4 regions of the Streptomyces sp. NPDC012474 genome follow, and region 1 is predicted to be linked to each of the others. Evidence: riboswitches for the same ligand, from Rfam matches in the RefSeq annotation. Region 1 holds a riboswitch; each other region holds the start of a gene.

Region 1 (4,201 bases):
CCGCGGCCCGCCCGGCCGGCTGGACGGGCACCTCCGGGCTGCTGCCGGCCGCCGGTTTCGTGATCTTGCTCACCGTGGGGCAGATGCTGGTCGTGCCCGCCGCCCGCGCCTGGGTGCCCGACCTCGCCGAGGAGGGCCGGCTCGGGCTCTACATGGGTGCGCTGTCGTCCGTCTCCGGGCTGATCGTCCTGGCCGGCAGCGCCGCCACCGGCTTCCTGCTCGACCTGGGACTGCCGGCCGCCGTGCCGTGGCTGGTCCTCGCGGCCGTACCGGCCCTGGCGGTGGTGGTGCTGCCGCGCCGGGAGAAGGGAGCGGGCGCGGCGGCTTGAGGCGGCGCCGGCGCCCACGGCAACGGGGCGCGCGGGACCTTCACTCCGGCGGGCGACCTCCTCGCTCCGGGATTTCCGAGACCGCACCCTTCGAGGACACCGTTGCGGCGATCGGCGGCCACGCCACGCCAGTATCCTTAGTCGGCTGCGGAACCCCCCACCAACCCCCGTTCGAAAGCGGGGAGTTCGGCCTGCGGCAACGACCTTCCCACACGCATGAGACGAGGACGAGTGCTGCTAGCTGGCCGCTACCGGCTGGATGTTGAGATCGGGCGCGGTGGAATGGGAGAGGTCTGGCGTGCGTACGACGAGACGCTCGCCAGAGCGGTGGCCCTCAAGCTGCTGCTGCCCCAGGACACCGACGCCACGGCGACCTCCCGGTTCCGTCTGGAGGCGCAGACCGCCGGGCGTCTCAACCACCCCAACGTGGTCGGCGTCCTGGACTTCGGCGAGTACGACAACCGGCTGTACCTGGTGATGGAGCTGGTCGAGGGCGACAGCCTCGCCGGGGTGCTGTCCAACTCCGGCAGGCTGCCCGCCGAGCAGGTGGCCCGTCTCGCCGCGCAGGCGTCCGCGGGGCTCGCCGCCGCGCACGGGCAGGGCATCGTGCACCGGGACGTCAAACCCGCCAACCTGCTGCTGGACGCCCACGGCACGCTGAAGATCGGCGACTTCGGCATCGCGCGCTTCCTCGACGATCCCGGCGCCGCGCTCACCGCCACCGGCCAGATCATCGGCACCGGCCTCTACCTCGCGCCCGAACGGGCCCTGGGAAAGCCCGCGGGGCCCGCCTCCGACATGTACTCCCTGGGCTGCGTGCTCTACCAGCTCCTCAGCGGCCGCCCGCCGTTCCAGGCCGACACCGCCGTCGCCCTGCTGCACCAGCATCTCGACTCGGCACCCGTGCCGCCCCGCGAGCTCGGCGTCGCCGGCCTTCCCCCGGCGTTCGAGAACTACCTCCTCGGACTGCTCGCCAAGCAGCCCGAGGACCGGCCCACCGCGGAGCAGGCCGCCGAGTGGTTCGCCGGGGGCGCCTGGCGGGGTCTGCCCGAGCCGCTGCCGGAGGTCTCACCGCCGCTGCGGCCGAACCCCTCGTCCGCGCCGGCGCACGCCGGGCCCGCCCCGTACGCTGCCGCCGAGACCAGCCACCCGACCACGTACGCGCTGCCGGCGACCACGGGGCACCGCACCGCGGCCCGGGCGGCCCAGGCGGGGCGTTCGGGCCGCTCCCGCGGGCGCGGCGGGCTCGGCAGCAGGTCGAGAGTGGCCGCGACGGCCGCCGCAGCGGCGCTGTTCCTCGCCGCGATGCTCCTCGGCATGCGCTGGTTCTCGCCCGACACGACCGCCGAGGGCACGGAACCCGACGCGTCCCCGACCACGAGCAACCCTGCGGCCACCCCGTCCGGCGACTCCGCCCCGCCCGTCACCTCCGACCCGGAGGCCGGCCGGCAGATCGCCACCACACCGACCAGCGGCACCGTGGCCGAGGTCACCCCGTCCACGCCGCCCGCCTCCCCCACCCCTCCCCCACCGGCGACCGGCGCCGCGACTCCGGAGCAGGGGACGGGCGACCCCGGACCGGAGCAGCCGCAGCCGGAGAAGCCGGTCCAGGCCGGGGAGGACGGTCAGGGCGACGACGGCGGCGACGGGGGCGACGACGGGGGTGACGACTGACCGCGGGCCCCGAAGGTCCTTGCACCTGAGGCCCGGAGCACGTGGATCAGCCGGGGGATGCGCCGGTGTGCGAGCGGGCGCCCCCTCGCGCGCCCCTTGGGCGGCTTGTCATCGCCCTTACCCCGGCCTTATTGTCACCAGGCCTTGGTGAACGGGAAATCCGGTGTGATGCCGGTGCGGCCCTCGCCACTGTGAATCGGGAAGTCCGGCTCCAGCCCCTGAACGGGCAGCCACTGGGTCCTTGCGGCCCGGGAAGGCGGAGTACGGGCGGTGGTACCCGTCAGCCAGGAGACCGGCCAAGGCGCGTCAACCATCCACGAGGTGCTGGAGAGGGTCTGCTGAGCCATGCACATAGCCGAGGGTTTCCTTCCTCCGGCGCACGCGGTCGCCTGGGGCGCCGCGTCGGCGCCGTTCGTCGTCCACGGAGTCCGGTCGCTCACCCGTGAAGTGCGCGAGCACCCCGAGAGCACCCTGCTCCTCGGGGCGTCCGGCGCCTTCACGTTCGTCCTGTCCGCCCTGAAGCTGCCGTCCGTCACCGGCAGTTGCTCGCACCCCACCGGCACGGGCCTCGGAGCCATCCTGTTCCGGCCGCCCATCATGGCGGTACTGGGCACCATCACCCTGCTCTTCCAGGCGCTGCTGCTCGCGCACGGCGGCCTGACCACGCTCGGCGCCAACGTCTTCTCCATGGCGATCGTCGGGCCCTGGGCCGGATACGCCGTCTACGCGCTGCTGCGGCGCTCCAACGCGCCGCTGATGGTCGCGGTGTTCTCCGGCGCTTTCGTCGCCGACCTCTCCACCTACTGCGTCACCAGCGTGCAGCTGGCGCTCGCCTTCCCCGACCCGGGCAGCGGATTCCTGGGCGCGCTCGCCAAGTTCGGTTCCATCTTCGCCGTCACCCAGATCCCGCTCGCGGTGAGTGAGGGTCTGCTGACCGTGCTCGTGATGCGGCTGCTGGTGCAGTCCAGCAAGGGCGAACTGACCCGGCTGGGCGTGCTCCTCTCCAGGAAGCAGTCCCGGACCGAGAGCGAGGCGGTGTCCCGATGAGCAGGAACACGAAGATCAACCTGGTGCTGCTGTTCGCGGTGGCCGCGCTGGCCGTGCTGCCCCTGGCGCTGGGCCTCGGTGACCACAAGAAGGAGCCGTTCACGGGCGCCGACGCCGAGGCCGAGACGGCGATCACCGAGCTGAAGCCGGACTACGAGCCGTGGTTCTCGCCGCTGTACGAGCCACCGTCCGGCGAGATCGAGTCGGCGCTGTTCTCCCTCCAGGCGGCCCTCGGCGCCGGAGTCCTCGCCTACTACTTCGGCCTGCGCCGGTGCCGCCGGCAGGGCGAGCAGCGGGCGCTGGACCGGGAAGGCGAACGGCGGGCGCCGGAACGGCAGGCCGGCAGCGCACCCGCCGGCGCCGCAGGGAAGTCCGCGGCGGAACGGGACTGAGCCCGGTGCTGCCGATCGACGCGGCGGCGCACAGCAGCCGCTGGCGCCGCCGTCATCCCGTGGACAAGGCCGTGCTCGGGCTCGGCCTCACCGTGCTCGCGATCTCCCTGCCGCCCTGGCCGGGTGCGGCCCTGGTACTCCTGACCGCCCTGGCGGTGCTGCTGGGGCCGGCCGGTGTGCCCGGGCGGCGGCTGTGGCGGGCCTACCGGGTGCCGCTGGGCTTCTGCGCGACCGGCGCGCTCACGCTGCTCGTCCGGGTGGGCGGGCCCGGGGGGTTCGTCTCCCTCGCCGGGGACGGGCCGGTGCGGGCCGGGGAGTTGCTGCTGCGGACCTCGGCGGCCTCGCTGGGCGTGCTGCTGTTCGCCTTCACCACACCCATGTCCGACCTGCTGCCCCGCCTGGTCCGGGCGGGGATCCCCGCGCCGGTCGTCGACGTGGCGCTGGTGACGTACCGGATGAGCTTCCTGCTGCTGGACTCCGTGCGCCGCATCCGGGAGGCCCAGGCGGCCCGGCTCGGTCACACCAGCCGGGCCGCTGAGTGGCGTTCCCTGGCCGGGCTCGGCGCCACCGCGTTCGTCCGGGCCTTCGACCGTGCCGCCCGTCTCCAGGCCGGACTCGCCGGGCGCGGCTATGACGGCACCCTGCGCGTCCTGGTGCCGGAGGCGCGGGTCTCCGTCCGCTTCACGGCCGCCAGTTGCGCGCTCCTAGCGACGCTGGCCGCCCTCACCTTCGTACTGGAAAGGCCGCTGACATGAGCGA
Region 2 (4,201 bases), on a different contig from region 1:
CGGTGACGTCCGAGTGGAGGTCGACCTCCTCCACGGTCCAGGTGTTCTTGATGGCGTCCCGGTAGCGCTCGTAGAAGTCCGGGTAGCGCATGGGGCGCAGGGTGAGCTCGAAGCCGGGGTCGAGAAGGTTCTGAGTCATAGCAGTCGGCGCGAAGCGCCGTCCTCCAGGGGTGGCGGTCGGGTGGCGGCTGGGAATTACTGGCAGGCCTCGCAGGACTCGGGGTTTTCCAGGGAGCAGGCGACCGCTTCGGGATCCGGGGTGGCCTGCGCGGGGACGGTGGCCTGGGCGGCGCGGGCGATGCGGGTCGCCGGGCGCGAGCGCAGGTAGTACGTCGTCTTCAGCCCGGACTTCCAGGCGTAGGCGTACATCGAGGAGAGTTTGCCGATGGTCGGCGTCTCCAGGAACAGGTTCAAGGACTGGGACTGGTCCAGGAACGGAGTCCTGGCCGCCGCCATGTCGATCAGGCCGCGCTGCGGGATCTCCCACGCCGTGCGGTACAGGGCGCGCACGTCCTCGGGGATCCAGGCGAAGTCCTGCACCGAGCCGCTGGCCTCGCGCAGGGCCTCCCGGCTGCGGGCGTCCCACACTCCGAGCCGCTTCAGCTCGTCCACCAGGTAGGAGTTGACCTGGAGGAACTCGCCCGACAGCGTCTCGCGCTTGAACAGGTTGGACACCTGCGGCTCGATGCACTCGTACACGCCCGCGATCGAGGCGATGGTGGCCGTGGGGGCGATCGCGAGGAGCAGCGAGTTGCGCATGCCGGTCGTGGCGACGCGCTCCCGCAGGGCCGCCCAGCGCTCGGGCCAGGTCAACTCCACGTCGTAGTGGTCGGGGTGCAGCACGCCCCGGGCCGTGCGGGTCTTCTCCCAGGCCGGCAGCGGGCCGTTGCGCTCGGCCAGGTCGGCGGAGGCCTCGTACGCGGCGAGCATGATCCGCTCGGCGATGCGGGTGGAGAGGGCCCTGGCCTCGGGCGAGTCGAAGGGCAGGCGCAGTTTGAAGAAGACGTCCTGGAGGCCCATCGCGCCGAGGCCTACCGGGCGCCAGCGGGCGTTGGAGCGGCCCGCCTGCTCGGTCGGGTAGAAGTTGATGTCGACGACCCGGTCGAGGAAGGTCACGGCCGTACGGACGGTCTCGTCCAGCCGCTCCCAGTCCAGGTCGCCGGTCGATGTGTCGACAAAGGAACCCAGATTGACCGAGCCCAGGTTGCAGACCGCCGTCTCGCCGTCGCTGGTGACCTCCAGGATCTCCGTGCAGAGGTTCGAGGAGTGGACGACGTGACCCGGCTCGGCCGTCTGGTTGGCGGTGCGGTTGGCGGCGTCCTTGAAGGTCATCCAGCCGTTGCCGGTCTGCGCGAGGGTGCGCATCATGCGGCCGTACAGCTCACGGGCGGGCAGGGTCTTGCGCGCCAGGCCCTCCGCCTCGGCCGCCCGGTACGCGGCGTCGAACTCCTCGCCCCACAGGTCGACCAGCTCGGGCACGTCCGAGGGGGAGAACAGCGACCACTGCGCGTCGGCGTTCACGCGCCGCATGAACTCGTCCGGCACCCAGTGCGCCAGGTTCAGGTTGTGCGTGCGGCGGGCGTCCTCGCCGGTGTTGTCGCGCAGCTCCAGGAACTCCTCGATGTCGGCGTGCCAGGTCTCCAGGTAGACCGCGGCGGCGCCCTTGCGACGACCGCCCTGGTTCACGGCGGCGACCGAGGCGTCGAGGGTCTTCAGGAACGGGACGATGCCGTTGGAGTGGCCGTTGGTGCCGCGGATCAGGGAACCGCGGGCGCGGATGCGGGAGTACGCGAGTCCGATGCCGCCGGCGTGCTTCGACAGCCGGGCCACCTGGTGGTACCGGTCGTAGATGGAGTCCAGCTCGTCCTTGGGGGAGTCGAGGAGGTAGCAGGACGACATCTGCGGGTGCCGCGTGCCGGAGTTGAAGAGGGTGGGGGAGGAGGGGAGGTAGTCGAGGCGGCTCATGAGCCCGTAGAGGGCGGCGACTTCGTCGACGGAGCGGAGGGTGTCGTCCTCGGCGAGACCGGCGGCGACGCGCAGCATGAAGTGCTGGGGCGTCTCGACGACCTTGCGGGTGATGGGGTGCCGGAGCAGGTAGCGGCTGTGCAGCGTGCGCAGGCCGAAGTAGCCGAAGCGGTCGTCGGCGCCGGTGTCGACGAGCGCGTCGAGCCGCGCCGCGTGCAGCCGGACGAACGCGGCGGTCCGGTCGGCGATGAGGCCTTCGCGGTGGCCGGTCCGGACGGACTCGGTGAACGACGTGACGCCCTGCGAGGCGGCCTCTTCGCGGATGCCGATGGTCAGCAGCCGGGCGGCCAGCCGGGAGTAGGCGGGGTCCTCGGAGATCAGACCGGCCGCGGCCTCCGTCGCCAGCTCCCGCAACTCGCTCTCGTCCGCCTGCGCGGACCGGCCGCGCAGCGCGGCGGCGGCGACCCGGCCGGGCTCGGTGTCGGGGAGGTCGGCGGTCAGCTCGGTCAGGGTCCGCAGCAGCGCGGCACCGGGGGCATCGTGCTCTTCTTCGGTGGCTGAGACCGGTTCGGCTGGCGCGATGGTCACGTGGGGCTCTCCCTCGCTCGGCACGGGGGCCTCGTCGAGGGCAGGGGGCAGCACGCGAGCGCACGCGGCGTCGCGTCCACCGGCCCATTCCACGAGGCCCGGACGTCGGGGCACACCGGCCGGTGGCCGGGTGCGCTGTCGGCAGGTCCTCGGACTGACACCCATGCGCATATACGGGCATGGGTACACCGTTGCGGGACAGTTCCGGATTCGCACCGGATTCCCCTGCGGCGGCAGCGAGCATGAGCATACATCTTGTGTTGGGTTCCGGTGACACCCCCAGATGTTGTGTCGCGGTGGTTTCAGGGCGTCAACTCCACGCGACAGCGGGCCGCCGTGAATCCTTCTCACGGCGGCCCGCTGCGGGCTGTGTGGGGTTGTTCCGCGGCTTCCCGCGCCCCTAGTGGGCGCTACCGGCTGTGGCAGGCGGGAGTTCGACCTCGACCCCCGGGTCGCCCGCGTCGGCCGTGTAGTCCTCCGGCTTGGTCTCGTCGATGCCGTCGGGGGCCTTCAGGGCCCTCAGGACGAAGGTCAGGACCACCGTCACCACCACGTTCAGGACGAACGCCGTGAGGCCGATGTAGCCGATCTCCCCGATGCCCGGGATCTCCTTCGCGGAGCCGCCGAAGTGCTTCTGGGTCGGGGAGGCCACGCCGTACGCGGCGACCGTGCCGTAGACCATGCCGACCGCCCAGCCCGCGAGCAGGGCCCAGCGGTGGAACCAGCGGGTGAACAGGCCGCCGACCAGGGCCGGGAAGGTCTGCAGGATCCAGATGCCGCCCAGCAGCTGGAAGTTGATGGCGACCGTCTTGTCCATGGTGAGGACGAAGGCCAGGGCGCCGACCTTCACCAGCAGCGACACCAGCTTGGAGACCTTGGTCTCCTGCGCGGGAGTCGCGTCCGGCTTGATGAAGTCCTTGTAGATGTTGCGGGTGAAGAGGTTCGCGGCCGCGATGGACATGATGGCCGCGGGCACCAGCGCACCGATGCCGATCGCCGCGAACGCCACGCCCGCGAACCAGTCCGGGAACATCGTCTCGAACAGCTGCGGGATCGCCAGCTGCCCGTTCTGCACCTTGATCCCGGCCGCGATCGCCATGAAACCGAGCAGGGCCAGCAGACCCAGCATCAGCGAGTACAGCGGCAGGATCGTGGTGTTGCGCCGGATCACCTCACGGCTCTTCGAGGAGAGCGTCGCCGTGATCGAGTGCGGGTACATGAAGAGGGCCAGGGCGGAGCCCAACGCCAGCGTGGCGTACGTCCACTGACCCGCCTCGGCCGGCACCAGCGAGCCGCGCGGGGCGCCCGTCGCCGGGTTGGTCTGGCTGTACGCCTCGCTCGCCTTGGCGAAGATGTCGTCGAAGCCGCCCAGCTTGATCGGGATGTAGATGATCGCCACCGCGATGACGATGTAGATCAGCGTGTCCTTCACGAACGCGATGAGCGCGGGGGCCCGCAGACCCGACGAGTACGTGTACGCCGCCAGCACGCCGAACGCGATCAGCAGCGGCAGGTCCTTGATGAACCAGTTGGTGTTCTCGCCGCCGCCGACGCCCATCACGTCCAGCACGGCCTGGATGCCGACCAGTTGGAGCGCGATGTAGGGCATCGTCGCCAGGATGCCGGTGAGCGCCACCGCCAGCGACAG
Region 3 (4,201 bases), on a different contig from region 1:
CCGTAGCCGCGGGCGTCCATCGCGGCGGCCAGGGCGACGGAACGCTCGAGAGCACCCTCCAGGACCGGGAGTCCCACGTGCAGCAGGCCCCGGATGCCCCGGTCCGGGCGCCCGCGCAGACGGCGTGCGGCGCGCAGCCGCTGGACGTCGGCGATCAGGCTCGGGGCGAAGGTGAGGGCGACGACGACCGCGACGCCCATCTCGTACAGGGCGCCCGGGAGGGACTTGAGGAGACGGGAGGGGTTGGCGAGGGCGTTCGCGGCGCCCACGCAGATGAGGAGGGTGGCCAGCCGCAGACCGTCGTACAGGGCGAAGGTGAGGGCCTCCGCGGTCACCTCGCCGCCGAGCCGGATGCCCTGGGCCCAGGCGGGGAGGGGCACTTCGGGGAGGGTGAGGAGGGTGTGCGTGCCCGGGATGGGGGAGCCGAGCACGATCGCGAAGACGAGGCGGATGAGGATCACGGCGAGGGCGAGTTTGACGAAGGCGCCGTAGGAGCGGGACCACGGGGTGTCGGGGCGGCGGGTGGCCACGACGTAGGCGGAGACCGTGATGAGGAGGGCGAGGAGCAGGGGGTTGGTGGTGCGGGTGGCGGCGGTGCCGAGGGCCAGCGCCCAGAGCCACCAGGCGCCGGGGTGCAGTTGGGCACGGTTCCGGCGCCGGATACCGCTAGCCACGCCGTCGTACCTGCCAGATCGCCGCCCCTCCCAGGAGCACCACCACGGCGATACCCGCGACCAGGCCCAGGGACGGCCCGCCGTCCGACGGGGAGCTCTTCTCCGCCGCAGGCTGCTGCTTCTGGGAGACCTGTTCGCCGCAGCCCTTCTCCGGATAGCCCGATATCGCACACAGGAGGGCGTTGGTGTCGTAACGCAGTGGCTTGGCCACCGCCGCCAGGGCCTCGGCCGTCGTCGCGTCGGGGGAGACCCGGGCGCAGGCCGTGCGGGCGGCGGGCGGGGATTCACCCCCCGGGGCGTCCGAGGGGGTGCCGAAGTCGATGACCAGGGCCACCCGCTTCCTGCCCTCCAGCGCGGGCGTCTTCGCGCAGATCGACGCGAAGTCGGCCGTGCCGCGCGGCCGGACCGCGCTCGCGGAGTCCTCGCTCACCGCGAAGCGGAAGCCCTGGACGTCGCCATCGGAGGGGCGGGCCAGGGACGGGCCCTGGGTGGCGTAGACCCAGCGGCCGGCGTCGCGCTCCCAGAACGACCAGTACCGGTAACCGGCGGCCTGGGCCTGGCCCGCCCCCGTGCACAGCAGGAGCGCGGCCAGGAGGAGGAGAAGGGCCCTGCGGATCACAGCTGCCGCTGCTTCTTGCGGCCGGTGAACAGGAACCCGATGCCGATGCCGGCGACCAGGCAGACGCCGACGTACCACCAGACCCCGAAGAAGTCCGAGCCGGAGTCCTCCTTCTCGTCCGAGGCGTTTGTCTTGGTCTTCTCGGCGGTCTGAGGGGCCGGGCCCGTCGCGCCCAGCTGCTTGACGAGGTCCGCGCCGCCGAAGTCACGCGGGTTCGTGCCCGTCGCGTGGGCGGCGAAGATCAGCTGGGCGTAGGCGGCCGGGCCGCTCTGCGCGGCCCAGGACGCGGAGTTCTTCTCCAGCCACCGCACGGCCTTCTCCGCCTGCTCGGTGTCCCCCCGCGCGGCGAGCGCGACGACCGCGTCGGCGGTGTTGCCGAAGTCGGGCTGCGGCTCGGCACCGGCCAGGGCGGACATGAGGTGGTTGCCGTCCTTGGCGAGGGCGGCGGTGAGGTAGCCCGCGCCGTTCGCCGCCGCCTGCTGTGGCGTCGCGGCCTTCTCGCAGGTCGCGTCGGACTTCTCGCCGGGTTCGACGACCATGCCCTTGCCCAGCGTGCCGAGCACACCGGCCGCCGTGGCGTCCGCGTTGGCGGCGAGCTTGCCCTTCTTGTCCGGCTGGAACGCGAAGGCGCCGTCGCCGTCCCCGCCACACGGCAGGGCGAGCTTCAGCAGCGCGTCGTGGGGCGACCTGCCGTCCTTCTCGACCTGCTCCGGCTTCTCGCCCGCGGCGGCGAGCGCGCCTATGACGACCGACGTCGAGTTGGTGTCGCTGGCCCCGCCGGGCGAGTAGCCCCAGCCGCCGTCCTCGTTCTGGACGGACTTCAGCCAGCCGACGGCCTTGCGCGTGGTGTCGTCGTGCCCGCCGAGCGCGGCCAGGGCCTGCACGGCCGCCGACGTGGCGTTGGTGTCGAGCATGGTCTTGGCGTCGCACGCGGTGGTGGGATCGGAGCGGTAGGAGGCGAAGCCGCCGTCCTCGCACTGCTGCCGTGTCAGCCACTCAACGGACTTCGCCGCCGGCTTCACACCCACGGTGTCCTGCGCGAGCAGCGCGAGCGACTGACGCCAGACGCCGTCGAACTTCGGGTCCTTGTCGCCGTACAGGGCGGAGGGGAACGCCTGGGACGGCGACGGGGACGGGTCGGCGGCGGCCGGGGTGGCGGCGCCGATCACGGCGACGGCGGCCAGGACCGCGGCGCTGCGGCGGACGTTCATGATCGGCGGGTGCCTCTCCCTGTGGGGGAGCCGGGCAGCACGGGACATCCCGGCGGCTCGGCTCCGTAAACCTCGACGGTGCCGCGCACCGGCGGTCTGCCGGGCACGTGAGCCGGTCACGAAACCGTACGAGGCGATCCGGCTCACCGCCGCGGTGGACGGTTTCACGGTTGCGGGTCAGCGCCGGAATTGCACCGGCTTCCCCCCGTACGGTGTGATGACGACCCGCTTACTGTACCTGCACGTGAAATTCGGCCGAGGGGGCGGCCGGGCTGCCGCCGGGGTGCCGACGTGCCCCGCTGTCGGCCCGGCCGATGCCCCCGCTCCTCGCGTTGCCCTGCGCTTGCGCCGTCTTCACGCCGCCGCGTACGTCACCGGGTCGCTCCCCGGCACCGCTTCCGCCCGGCCCAGCTTCACCAGCCGCCGCAGATGCGCCTCGGCCTCCGAGACGGCGATGGTGCGGGAACCGTACGGGATCTGGTCCCAGGGGCGGTTCCACTCCATGCGCTCGGCGAGCTGCCAGGGAGTGAGGGGCTCGGCGAGCAGCGCGAGCAGGGCGGTCAGGCGGGACTCGTGGTGGGTGAGCAACTCGCGTATGCGGGCGGCGGCGTCCGGGAACGGGTGCTGGTGGGCCGGGAGGACCTCGGCGGGGGCCAGCCGGCCGACGCGCTCCAGGGAGTCGAGGTAGTCGCCCAGGGGGTCGGTGACAGTGGTCTCTTCGGGGTCCTCGTACAGGCCGATGTGCGGGGTGATGCCGGGCAGCAGGTGGTCGCCGGAGAACAGGCGGCCACGGCCAGGGAGCTGGGCCGGGTGGGTCTCCTCCAGGTGGAGGCAGACGTGGCCCGGTGTGTGCCCCGGGGTCCAGATCGCGCGCAGGCGGCGGCCGGGCAGCTCCAGGAGTTCGCCGGGGACGATGTCGCGGTCGGGCAGGGCGGGGGAGAGGCCGGGCAGGGCGCGGGACCGGGGCGCCCGCAGCGGGGCGATGTGCTCCTCGGGAGCGCCGGCCGCGGCGAGCTTGGCCACCATGTAGGAGAACCAGCGCTCGGGACGGGCCTCCCGGGTCCGCCGTACGACCGCGGTGTCCGCCGCGTGCATCGCGATCCACGCGCCCGACGCCTCACGGACCCGGCCGGACAGGCCGTGGTGGTCCGGGTGGTGGTGGGTGATGACCACACCGTGGATCTCGGCCGCCGAGGTGCCGCAGGCCATGAGGCCCTGGGCGAGGGTGTCCCAGGACTCCGGGTCGTCCCAGCCGGTGTCGATCAGCACCGGGCCGCGGTCGGTGTCGACGACGTACACCAGCGTGTGGCCGAGCGGGTTGTCCGGGATCGGGACCCGGAGGGACCGGACGCCTCCGCCGTGGTCGGTCACCTGTGTCATGGGCTCCCCTGTCGCCGGCTCCCCGTCACTATAACTAGAACGGGTTACAGCGAGGAGTCTCCTCGTGGTGCGCGGTCCGTGGACTCCTCGGGGCGGGGCTGGTATCAGTGGGCTTACCTGATGCATCGTCAGAGAGCGTCCCCGGGGAGGCAGTCGGCCATGACCGAGCTCGTGGAACACGGACAGCTGTTCATCGGCGGGGAGTTGACCGACCCCCTGGGCCAGGACGTCATCGAGGTGGTCTCACCGCACACCGAGGAGGTCATCGGGCGCGTCCCGCACGCCTCGACGGCGGATGTGGACCGGGCCGTGGCGGC
Region 4 (4,201 bases), on a different contig from region 1:
CGCGGCCGAGCCGCACCACGTCCTCGACCGTCAGCTCGACCTGGGTGTCCGACTGCTGCTCGACGACGGCGAGGCGGCGCGCGACCGTACGGCGGGGCAGATCGCCCAGCGGTGTGCCGTCGAGGGTGACGACTCCGCAGGTCGGTGTGAGCAGCCCGGCCAGCAGCCGCAGCAGGGTGGATTTGCCGGAGCCGTTGGGGCCGAGGACGCCGACCGTGGAGCCGGTCTCCGGCGCGAGGGCGACGCCGTCCAGGATGAGATGCCCGTCGGCACGGCGGCTGACCCGGTCGGCCCGCAGCCCGGTTCCCGCCGGGGCGTCCGCGCAGCTCACCGTGCCCTCCTCGTCCGGTACAGCACCGCCACGAACGCCGGCACCCCGATCAGCGACGTCACGACCCCCACCGGAACCTCCTGTGGTTCGAGGACCGTCCGGGCGAGGGTGTCCACCCACACCAGGAACACCGCTCCCGCGAGGGCGGTGACCGGCAGCAGCCGCGCGTGCCCCGGGCCGGTCAGTGCCCGGGCGGCGTGCGGCAGGACCAGTCCCACGAAGCCGATCGCGCCGGCCGAGCTGACCAGCGCGGCCGTGAGCAGGGCCGTGACACACAGCAGCACCAGGCGGGTGCGGGCGACGGACACCCCGAGCGCGGCCGCCGCGTCCTGCCCGAAGGCGAAGGCGTCGAGGGTGCGGGCGTGGGACAGGCACACCACCAGCGCCACGGCCAGCACGGCCAGGCACAGCCACACGTCGGTCCAGCCGACGCCGCCGAGTGATCCGAGGAGCCAGAACAGCACGCCGCGGGTCGTCTCGGCATCGGCGGAGGTCATCACGACGAACGAGGTGAGGGCCGAGAAGAGCTGCATGGCGGCGACACCCGCGAGGACGACCCGGTCGGTGGTACCGCCGAGGGTGTGGCTGAGCAGCAGCACCAGCGCGAACGACAGCAGGGCGCCGAGGAACGCGCCCGCGGACACCGAGAGGGCACCGCCGCCCGCGCCGAGCACGACCACCAGGACCGCTCCGGTGGAGGCGCCCGAGGACACCCCGAGCACGAAGGGGTCGGCGAGCGGGTTGCGCAGCAGCGACTGCATCACCGCCCCGCAGACGGCGAGACCGGCTCCGCACACGGCCGCGAGCAGGGTGCGGGGCAGCCGCAGCTGCCAGACGATCCCGTCCCGGATCGGCGTCAGCTCCGGGTCGCCGAGGCCGAGGCGGGCCGCCACGACGGACCACACGTCGGCGACCCTGATGTCGGCGGGACCGATGGTGATGGCCACGGCGAGGGAGGCGACGAGCGCGATCGCCCCGGCCGCGCCCAGAGCGAGCCCGTTCCCCCGCCGGGGCCGGGCCCCGGCACCCGGCACACTCCCGGCGGTCACTTCACCAGCCCGAACCGGCGCAGCCCGGCGGCCACCCGCTCCACGCCCTCGACCGTGCGGATGGTCGGGTTCATGGCCTGTCCGCTGAGCAGCACGTACCGCTTGTGCCGGACGGCGTCCATGTTCCTGGTGACCGGATTGGACTCCAGGAAGGCGATCTTCCGCGCGGCGGACTCGGCGGTCTGGGACCTGCGGGTCAGATCGCCGATGACGAGGACGTCGGGGTCGCGGTCGGCGACCGTCTCCCAGTTGATCTGCGGCCACTCCTCGTGCGTGTCGTCGAAGACGTTCTTCGCACCGAGGGCGCGGGTGATGATGCCGGGCGCTCCGCAACAGCCCGCCATGTAGGGCGACTCGGAGTTCGCGAACCAGTAGAGGAGGGTGACGTCGGAGGCGTCGGCGCCCGCCGTGGCCTTTTGCATGCGCTGACGGAGGGAGGCCACGAGCGTGTCGCCGCGTTCCTGCACCCCGAACACGGTCGCGAGGTCCCGTACCTCGCCGTAGACGGTGTCGATGCCCAGGGCCTTGTCGCGTGCGCCGTCGCCGCCGCCCGAGTTGTCCTTGCCGGCACAGTCGGACGGGGAGACGTAGGTGGGCACGCCGAGCTTCTCGAACTGCTCGCGGGTGGCGACGCCGCCCTTGCCGAGGGTGGAGACGAAGGACGCGGCGACGAAGTCGGGTTCGGTGTCCAGGACGCGCTCGAAGGACGGGGTGTTGTCGGCGATGCGCGGCACCTCGGCTTCGGCCTTCCCCAACCCCTTCATCACGGGGTCGGTCCAGGTGGCCGTGCCCACGAGGCGGTCGGCCAGGCCGAGGGAGAGCAGGATCTCGGTGGTGCCCTGGTTGAGGGACACGGCGTGCTGCGGCGGGGCCGCGACACGGACCTCGTGCCCGCAGTTGGTGAGGGTGACGGCAGGCTTGGCGTCGGTGGACGCGGTGCCGCCGCAGCCGGTCAGGAGCAGGGAGCCGGCCGCGAGCAGGACGGCGGCACGGGCGGGTCGGGCGAGGGGCACGGAAAACCAGTCCTCAGGCGTCGAGGGCCCATTCGCGGAGCCCGGTCGTACGGTGCTCCCCCGCCGCACGCGGCCGCGGGGGCCGCCAGCAGGTCTTCGGACTCGGGTTCATCCGGATCGGGGCGCCTTCCCGGACGTCCGCGAGGGAGTCCAGTGGCCGAGGCCCCGCCCGTCCCCCTCACCGCTGCGCGTCAGTTCCGGATTCACACCGGATTCCCTGACCCACGTACATGGGTTCGACTGGCCTCGGCAAGTTATCACGGAGGTCCCGGGGAATCACCGCGCGTCCCGCGTTGTTGCCCGGAGAGCAGCTCGTCCACGACTCTCGAGGAGGCCGCCGGTGTACGGCGACGAGGCAACGGTCCGCAGGATCCTCACCGAGCTGGGCGACACCTGGGCCGTGGTGGGCCTGTCGTCGAACCGGCAGCGGGCGGCGTACGGTGTGGCCGCCGTGCTCCAGCGCTTCGGCAAGCGCGTCGTGCCGGTGCATCCGAAGGCGGAGACGGTGCACGGGGAGAAGGGGTACGCGAGCCTGGCGGACATCCCCTTCGACGTGGACGTCGTCGACGTGTTCGTGAACAGCGACCTCGCCGGGGCCGTCGCGGACGAGGCGGTCACCAAGGGCGCGAAGGGCGTCTGGTTCCAGCTGGGTGTCATCGACGAGGCGGCGTACGACCGGACCCGCGCGGCGGGCCTGGAGATGGTGATGGACCGCTGCCCGGCGATCGAGATCCCACGGCTGTCTCATCACCGCGTACAGGAATCCTGAAGCGTTCCCCAGGAAACACCCGCACCGGGTCAAGGGTGCACAACTCGTCTCCTGCGACCGGCCGGCCGATTCCTAACCTGAGGCCTCTTGCTCCCCGGACTCCCCGAGTTCGTCTTCGAGAGGCCCCGTATCCATGGAAAGAGACGGCCTGCGCCGGGATGTCGGGCTGATCGGGCTCATGTGGGCGTCGGTCGGTTCCATCATCGGCTCGGGCCTGGCAGGGCGGCTTCGGCGGCCAGGGGCACCTCGGACTGTGGTGGGACATGCTGGTCGTCACGGTGTTCTCGCTGGCGGTCTACTACTGGGCGCGGGCCTCGGCCTCGCCGGCCGGGGAGATCGAGCGGAGCATCGAGGAGGTGCCCGTCGAGGAGGTGCCCGTCCACTGAGGCCGGCCTCCATAATGTGCGCATGACCCGCCCCGTTCCGCCGGCCAACTCCGGCGCGCCACAACGCTTTCCGGTCGTCGTCGTGGGTGCCGGTCCCGCGGGCCTGACCGTCGGCAACATCCTGCGGGCCGCGTCCGTGCACTGCCTGGTGCTGGAGACGGAGACCCGCGATGTCGTCGAACAGCGGCCGCGGGCCGGGGTCATCGAGGAATGGGCCGTACGCGGCCTGGAGAAGCGGGGCCTCGCCCGCACCTGCTGGACCGCGCGGAGCTGCACACCGCGTGCGAGTTCCGCTTCGACGGGGAGCGCTTCCGGTTCCCCTACGGCCGGCTGACGGGCAGTCACCACTTCGTCTACCCGCAGCCGTTGCTGGTGACGGACCTGGTGCGCGAGTACGCCGACGTCCGGGGCGGGCACATCCGCTTCGGGGTCCGTGACGTGCGGATCCACGACCTCGACACCGACCGGCCACGGGTGTCGTACACCTGCCCCGAGACGGGTGAACGCCAGGAAGTGCACTGCGACTTCGTCGCCGGCTGCGACGGGGCGCGCGGGGTGAGCCGGGCGTCGCTCCCGCCCGAGCGGGTCCGGATCGCGCGCCACGACTACGGCATCGGCTGGCTGGCCCTGCTCGCCGAGGCGCCGCCGTCCGC

Evidence for each region. A riboswitch is a leader RNA that binds a small molecule or an ion and turns the genes downstream of it on or off. The one in region 1 is predicted to bind cobalamin.
Region 2: another riboswitch for cobalamin. It lies ahead of ACFY9S_RS21250 (ribonucleoside-diphosphate reductase subunit alpha); the one in region 1 lies ahead of ACFY9S_RS28440 (energy-coupling factor ABC transporter permease).
Region 3: another riboswitch for cobalamin. It lies ahead of ACFY9S_RS03770 (prenyltransferase/squalene oxidase repeat-containing protein); the one in region 1 lies ahead of ACFY9S_RS28440 (energy-coupling factor ABC transporter permease).
Region 4: another riboswitch for cobalamin. It lies ahead of ACFY9S_RS25550 (ABC transporter substrate-binding protein); the one in region 1 lies ahead of ACFY9S_RS28440 (energy-coupling factor ABC transporter permease).

The regions. Positions count from the first base shown of each region.
Region 1 is NZ_JBIBEP010000015.1:50,495-54,695, reverse strand. Features, by position in the region: gene ACFY9S_RS28450 (MFS transporter) at 1-329, shown strand, start outside; gene ACFY9S_RS28445 (protein kinase) at 612-2,003, shown strand; cobalamin riboswitch at 2,132-2,319, shown strand; gene ACFY9S_RS28440 (energy-coupling factor ABC transporter permease) at 2,349-3,050, shown strand; gene ACFY9S_RS28435 (energy-coupling factor ABC transporter substrate-binding protein) at 3,047-3,442, shown strand; gene cbiQ (cobalt ECF transporter T component CbiQ) at 3,448-4,197, shown strand; gene ACFY9S_RS28425 (ATP-binding cassette domain-containing protein) at 4,194-4,201, shown strand, end outside.
Region 2 is NZ_JBIBEP010000009.1:172,609-176,809, forward strand. Features, by position in the region: gene ACFY9S_RS21245 (ribonucleotide-diphosphate reductase subunit beta) at 1-139, opposite strand, end outside; gene ACFY9S_RS21250 (ribonucleoside-diphosphate reductase subunit alpha) at 196-2,553, opposite strand; cobalamin riboswitch at 2,676-2,810, opposite strand; gene mctP (monocarboxylate uptake permease MctP) at 2,954-4,201, opposite strand, start outside.
Region 3 is NZ_JBIBEP010000001.1:841,001-845,201, forward strand. Features, by position in the region: gene ACFY9S_RS03760 (CbiQ family ECF transporter T component) at 1-674, opposite strand, end outside; gene ACFY9S_RS03765 (SCO2322 family protein) at 667-1,293, opposite strand; gene ACFY9S_RS03770 (prenyltransferase/squalene oxidase repeat-containing protein) at 1,290-2,504, opposite strand; cobalamin riboswitch at 2,615-2,753, opposite strand; gene ACFY9S_RS03775 (MBL fold metallo-hydrolase) at 2,859-3,884, opposite strand; gene ACFY9S_RS03780 (aldehyde dehydrogenase family protein) at 4,044-4,201, shown strand, end outside.
Region 4 is NZ_JBIBEP010000012.1:198,609-202,809, forward strand. Features, by position in the region: gene ACFY9S_RS25540 (ATP-binding cassette domain-containing protein) at 1-331, opposite strand, end outside; gene ACFY9S_RS25545 (iron chelate uptake ABC transporter family permease subunit) at 328-1,380, opposite strand; gene ACFY9S_RS25550 (ABC transporter substrate-binding protein) at 1,377-2,393, opposite strand; cobalamin riboswitch at 2,463-2,653, opposite strand; gene ACFY9S_RS25555 (CoA-binding protein) at 2,734-3,162, shown strand; gene ACFY9S_RS25560 (hypothetical protein) at 3,426-3,548, shown strand; partial or broken gene ACFY9S_RS25565 (4-hydroxybenzoate 3-monooxygenase) at 3,571-4,201, shown strand, end outside.